DNA from 3 places in the Sporosarcina koreensis genome. Region 1 is predicted to be linked to each of the others. Evidence: riboswitches for the same ligand, from Rfam matches in the RefSeq annotation. Region 1 holds a riboswitch; each other region holds the start of a gene.
The links. A riboswitch is a leader RNA that binds a small molecule or an ion and turns the genes downstream of it on or off. The one in region 1 is predicted to bind preQ1.
Positions count from the first base shown of each region.

Region 1 (2,269 bases):
TCCGAAGAAGCGGTATGTCGACAGTTCGAAGGTACAGGAGCACTACGCGATCATCCCGACGAAGAAAGTGCCGACACAAGCAGTTCTTGGCAGGATGTCGCCGCTCGAGCGGAATCTGTATGAGGAAGTCGTCCGTACGACGCTCGCCATGTTCCATACTGATTATTTGTACACTGAGACGAAAGTGACGACGGATGTGAATGGATTGCCGTTCTTTACGACTGGCAAAACGGAAAGGGATTTGGGATGGAAGGCTTTATTCCAACGGTCGAAGGATGAAATAGAGGATCCTGCTTTGCCGCCACTGCGCATGCAAGAAGCAGTCCAATCCGATATCGGCATTAAGGAAGGCAAGACGATGCCCCCTAAGCCATACACGGAAGGGCAGCTCATTGCGATGATGAAAACATGTGGAAAGCTTGTCGAGGACAAAGAGGAAACGGATATTTTGAAAGAAATCGAGGGTCTTGGGACGGAAGCGACCCGAAGCGGTATCATTGAGACGATTAAAAAGCATGGCTATATTACCGTGTCTAAAAATATTGTATCGATTACAGAGAAAGGTCGCGTGCTTTGCCAGGCGATTGAAGGGAATCTGCTTGCCAGTCCATCAATGACGGCGAAGTGGGAAACGTATTTGCGAAAAATCGGCAATGGTGAAGGAAGCGGACAGCATTTCCTCGATAATATTTCGAAGTTCATCGCGAAGCTGTTGGATGACGTGCCGAAGCAGTTGGAAGCAAAGCCGATTGATGCGTCGAAGGTTCCGCCACGGCAATCGAAATCGCGCGGTTCTTATCAAGCGGTGGAGGTCGCCCCATGCCCCGCATGTCAAAATGGGATGATTCTAGCCCGAAAAGGATTTTACGGATGCAGCAACTATAAAAATGGCTGTAAACAGACGTTGCCGGGCATCTTCTTGAAGAAAAAACTGACACCTGCGCAAGTGAAGCTCCTTTGCACGAAGGGAAAAACGAATACGATCAAAGGCTTCACCGCCAATAACGGCAATAAGTTCGATGCAAGCCTTGCATTGGAAAACGGAAAACTGAATTTGGTGTTTCAAAAATAAAAGAGTAGCTGTTCGGCTGATGTGAAGACGGTATTAAACCGGACTCATGTCAGCCAATTTCTTTTTTAACCGTTTTTTGTCCGCCTTCCCCCATCTCCACTCGCCTATGTTATTATGAACTAGGTTCAACAAAAGAGGTTCGCAAACTCCCTCTATAAAAAACTAAGGAGATATGTAAAATGAAAAATGAAAAAGCGGTCGTCGTCTTTAGTGGCGGCCAAGACAGTACGACATGCCTATTTTGGGCATTGAAAAACTTCCGGGAAGTCGCAACAGTGACGTTCGACTACGGACAACGGCATTCGGATGAAATCGAATGTGCCAGAAAAATCGCGGAAGAACTTGGCGTATCGTTCAAAGTGCTGGACATGAATTTGATTAACCAGTTATCAGCCAATGCGCTAACACGTGATGATATCGAAGTCACGGAAGTGGATGGCGAATTGCCGTCAACGTTCGTACCCGGACGAAATCATCTGTTTCTATCTTTCGCGGCGGTTTACGCCGATGCGATCGGCGCACGACACTTGATTACCGGTGTGAGTGAGACGGATTTTAGCGGTTATCCTGATTGCCGCGACAATTTTATTAAATCGTTAAATGTGACATTGAATTTGGCCATGGATGGAAACTTTGTCATCCATACGCCGTTAATGTGGCTAGATAAATCTGAAGTATGGGAGCTGGCTGATGAACTTGCCGCGCTCGATTTTGTGCAGTCGAAAACGCTCACTTGCTACAACGGCGTTCCAAGCACAGGCTGCAGAGAATGTCCTGCATGTGTGCTGCGCAATGAAGGGCTTGCGGCGTATCAAGCACGAAAGACTGCAGGTGCTGCTAAATGATGCAGCAATTTTATCCGCAAGTACAACACGACTTTCGATTTGAATTAAACAAGGATATGCATTTTTCGGCTGCGCATTTCATTCCAGATGAAGAAGCAGGAAAATGCCAAGTGTTGCATGGGCATACGTACTTCGTTAATGTCACCATCGGAGGAAATGAGCTGGATCCGCTCGGTTTTTTGATTGATTTCAAACAACTGAAAGATCTTATTCATAAAAAATATGATCATACCGTATTGAATGATCATCCTGAGTTCCAAGCTACCTTTCCGACAACTGAACGATTGGCAGAACAAATTTGGAAATCCATTCAGGATGTTCTCCGTACAAGAGACAATCGCCCTGCGTGCCT
Region 1 is NZ_JBHSNP010000024.1:10,528-12,796, reverse strand. Features, by position in the region: gene ACFPTP_RS10555 (type IA DNA topoisomerase) at 1-1,072, shown strand, start outside; PreQ1 riboswitch class I at 1,201-1,244, shown strand; gene queC (7-cyano-7-deazaguanine synthase QueC) at 1,252-1,917, shown strand; gene queD (6-carboxytetrahydropterin synthase QueD) at 1,914-2,269, shown strand, end outside.

Region 2 (2,269 bases), on a different contig from region 1:
TTCTAGAACAGATAATGTTTTCGTTGCAAAAGCCAGGTCCATCAATTCAAATGCATCGTTGAAAAAGGCATAGGAGGCCGGCTCGTTATCCACATTATTCGTGTTTTCTTTCTTATAAAAGGTTTCTTTCTGATAGCCATTTTCATTTTCATCGTAGGTGAATTTCTGCACCTTCCGATCGGAATGAGACGACATAATCATTACGATTCCTGGTTTCTTGTTAAATCTTCCTGTACTAAACTCTATTGAGCCGTTCTGAACAAATTCATCAAAAAGCGGATACGTTTTCTCGCCGTCTTTCACGACCAACAACCAGCTCTGTCCGTCATCCCAAGCAAAGAGCCCATTTTCCATTTTTCCTGCATTCACATATAACTCGATTATTTCATCTTCCCCATCCCCGTCCAGATCCAACGTGGTTGATTTATAAAGCGTCTTCGGATATTTCTCAATATCTTTTGCAACAATCATCGAATAATCATTATTCACTTGTTGATTCATTGCTAGTTCAAGCGCTTCTCTTTCTTCCTCAATTGTATTTACAAGAGCTTCTTTTTCCGATGAAATTTGCTCGATCCGCTTTTTTAGTTCGTTTATTTCTTTGGTCTGATCTGTGTTTGATTGATCACTGTTTGACCGATCCGTGCAACCGCCAAGTATACCTGCTACGCAAACGATTCCCAGTAAGAGTCTCCTCATTCCCTATCCCCCTATTTGTACTCAATTCAACACTTCTAGTATTGATACGTTCTTAACGCCCCATTTGTTTCAATAGATTTAAAGTGGAAGAATGGACTTTTGTATGAGAACTCGTCGTGCTCCGCCTGTTGCACTCCAAACGTTTTCAATTGGAAAAAGATATTGAAGGGTAGAATTTGCTATGTTACACTATAAGGTAGGCTTTTTGCCGCGTGGTTCGTAACCATCCCACGAAAAAAAACTAAGGAGAAATGAATATGAAAGTAAAAATGATGGCAACGAGCGGGATTATCGCTGCGTTGTATGTTGCTGTGACGTTTTTGATTGCCCCGTTCGGGTTCACTAACATCCAGTTCCGTCTATCGGAGATGTTCAATCATCTCGTTGTGTTCAATAAAAAATACATCGTCGGTGTCGTATTGGGCGTATTTATCGCCAACTTGCTCTTTTCAGAACTTGGGCCGATCGATCTTGTATTCGGTGTCGGGCAATCCGTTCTTGCACTATCGATTACAATCCTCTCCGCTAAGTTCATTAAAGGGCTATACCAACGGATGTTTTTCAATACATTGGTATTCACGTTTACGATGTTCCTTATCGCTTGGGAATTGAACATCGCGCTGGAATTTCCGTTCTTATTGACATGGCTTTTCGTCGCGGTCGGCGAGTTCGTCGTCATGGCAGTCGGCATACCAATTATGGCTGAATTGAATAAACGACTTCAGTTCGATAAACTGATTTAAAAAGAGGCGCACTGTCGCCTCTTTTTTTCGATAAAAGGAGAATTTATAAATGTATATGACGATAGAAGAAACAGCAGAATACTTGGGTATGCCCGTCGAGCAAGTCCGGAAGTATGTATGGGAAGGACGCATTCGATCCGTTCATGACGGCGAGCAGTTTTTCATCAATCAAGATCAATTCGCCAACTATTTCAACCAACTGGAATTTGTAAAAAGACAAATCGAAGACTATTTGAATGAACCGATTCCACCCGACCGCGATATCAAGGATGAAGATTAAAAACCTTAATAAAGGGTAAACTGAAACCAGGGATGCGCCGTAGTCTAAAAGACACAATTTTTTTATTCAATGCGAGCTGGATTTCGAATTCGAAAGTTTCTTTTTATTTCTACTAGGCACCTTTGGGATGCATTTTGTAAGTGTTAATAAAAAAATAAAATACGCTATTTGTGTAAGTGTTTACATTTTTACTCCCTTTGCTTTCCCGCTACATGATTGGTATAGTTTGTAGTCGTTTCAAAAATCCATTATTCATAGGGGGAAACATGCGAAAAATATCAAATGTATTTTATATAACAATTGGCCTGATCATATTGGCTGTTGGATATGGAGTGATAGCGGCGGAAAGCTTTGAAACCGTCACAAATTCCATCAAATCATTCGTATCATCCTCATTCGGATGGTATTACATGCTTCTGCTTTCTTTTCTTCTAGTGCTCAGCATTTTCTTCATTTTCAGCCCATTCGGCAAAGTGCGATTAGGGCGGGACGAAGACCGTCCATCATTTTCAACAATCACCTGGATTGCGATGCTTTTCTCTGCCGG
Region 2 is NZ_JBHSNP010000029.1:433,674-435,942, forward strand. Features, by position in the region: gene ACFPTP_RS17925 (hypothetical protein) at 1-699, opposite strand, end outside; PreQ1 riboswitch class I at 906-950, shown strand; gene ACFPTP_RS17930 (QueT transporter family protein) at 957-1,442, shown strand; gene ACFPTP_RS17935 (helix-turn-helix domain-containing protein) at 1,492-1,722, shown strand; gene ACFPTP_RS17940 (glycine betaine uptake BCCT transporter) at 1,989-2,269, shown strand, end outside.
Region 2: another riboswitch for preQ1. It lies ahead of ACFPTP_RS17930 (QueT transporter family protein); the one in region 1 lies ahead of queC (7-cyano-7-deazaguanine synthase QueC).

Region 3 (2,269 bases), on a different contig from region 1:
GCCTATAGCGGAATTGTCGCTTCAAAAACAGGCGCCCCTTTCATCATGACAGTGAACGGCGTCATCATGTTCATCCTTGCGATATCAGCATTTTTCCTGCTCCGCTCCGTTTCTTTCGTAAAAAAGCAAAAGGTCGAGGGTACGAAGCATTTCAGGGTGAGATATTTGTTCAGACACCCTGGCATGGTCCGAGCATTCGCCGGTGCTTTCTTCCTTATGTTCTCCCAAGGTGTTTTGGCTTTGGTCCTGCCATTAAAGGTAGAGGCATTAGGCTTTGATACGAAAGCGACAGGCATGCTGCTCAGCACATTCGGCATCGTCGCCATTCTGATTTTCCTGCTGCCGATCAATCGCATCTTCGATAAAGTGCGCCCGATGATCACATTGGCATTCGGCATTTCGATGATGGGCTTGAGCATGCTGTTTCTTAGTCAAGTTACGGAGCTGAAGTTCCTCTACATAGCAATGGCGCTTTACGGAATAGGTTTTGCATTCCTTTTCCCTTCCATCAATTCTTTGCTCATCGACTCATCGTCTCCGGAATTCCGAGGGAAGGCATACGGCTATTTCTATGCATTCTTTTCGATTGGGGTCGTCGCAGGCTCCAGCCTGATCGGGTTTTTGGATCTGACATTCAGGGGCGCGTTCATGCTCACCGGCATCATTCTACTGAGTGTCGCCCTTTATACGATTCTCGGAATGAAAAGGAGTCTGCTATTGACAGAAGAACCGTGATAGGATAAAGTTTTACACGAAATGAATAACCCTGTTCGGGAGAGGTTCATAGCGACCCTCTATAAAAAACTATGGATGACGGAAACAAGCCATGTCCATTTTAGCGACATGGCTTTTCTTTTTTTCTGTTCCTATGGCCTCTCCCTGACAAATTTCATGGGGAGGTTTTTTAATTGGCTGGAAGAGATGAAAACACATTGACGGATTTAACGTTGCTTGGAAATCAGAATACTAAATATGCATATGAGTACGATCCATCCATCTTGGAATCGGTCGATAATATGCATACGGAACGGGATTTCTTCGTCAAATTCAACTGTCCCGAATTCACTTCGCTTTGTCCGATGACAGGACAGCCGGATTTCGCGACGATGTATATCAGCTTCATCCCGGATAAGAAATTGGTGGAGAGCAAGTCATTGAAGCTCTATTTGTTCAGCTTCCGCAATCATGGCGATTTTCACGAAGACTGCGTCAACATCATCATGAATGATTTGATAAAGCTGATCGGTCCGCGCTATATCGAAGTTTGGGGCAAGTTCACTCCGCGTGGCGGACTTTCCATCGACCCTTATTGCAACTATGGAAAACCTGGCACGAAATATGAAAAAATGGCGGAACATCGTTTAATGAATCATGACATGTACCCTGAAAAGATTGATAACCGATGAGGAGGAAACAATGAAATGCGCTATTATTTAAGCGGGATTTTCGTCGGACTTTTACTATTATCGAATATTGTTGCAGTCAAGTTGATGAGCATCGGAAGCTGGATTGTTATCCCTGCAGCGGCTGTCATCTATGTGTGCACATATCCGATCTTGGACGTGTTAACGGAAGCATACGGAAAGGATGCTGCGAGAAAGACGGTCCAGACAGGATTCATTGCGCAGCTTTTCTCGATAGGATTCATTTGGATCGCCATCCAGTTGCCGGCTGCTCCGTTTTATGAACATCAGGAAGCGTTTGAAACGATATTCACCGCGGGTTTCCGTGTGACGATTGCGAGCCTTGCTGCATATCTTATCAGCCAAAACTTGGATGTCACCATTTTCGACAGGCTTAAAAGAAAGCATGGCAATCAAAAGTTGTGGGTCCGGAATAATGTGTCTACGATGGCGAGCCAACTCGTCGATACGACGATTTTCATTACCATCGCATTTGCTGGCACGATGCCGATTGGCGCTTTGTTAGGAATGATCGCAAGCCAATATGTTTTCAAATTCATCATCGCTATTTTGGATACGCCGATTGTTTATCTGTTAGTGTCATTATGCAGGAAAAAGGAACCCGAAATTACGGACCAAGCGATTTCTTTGCAAAATTGATTCCTGGGAACGAGAACTCTTTGGCCTGGAACGAGAAGTTAACAAAGAGTATTGAAAACTTCATGGCCATAAACGAGAAGTTTCCAATTTAATATGCAAATAAAAAAACAGGTGAAGGGATCGTTGTTGCGACCCTTCACCTGTTTTGCATTTATTCAACTCATTTGAGCAGAAAAGGATTTGATTTCTTCCATGAATGCTTCGCC
Region 3 is NZ_JBHSNP010000026.1:6,722-8,990, reverse strand. Features, by position in the region: gene ACFPTP_RS11665 (MFS transporter) at 1-735, shown strand, start outside; PreQ1 riboswitch class I at 771-814, shown strand; gene queF (preQ(1) synthase) at 909-1,406, shown strand; gene ACFPTP_RS11655 (queuosine precursor transporter) at 1,422-2,063, shown strand; gene recQ (DNA helicase RecQ) at 2,219-2,269, opposite strand, start outside.
Region 3: another riboswitch for preQ1. It lies ahead of queF (preQ(1) synthase); the one in region 1 lies ahead of queC (7-cyano-7-deazaguanine synthase QueC).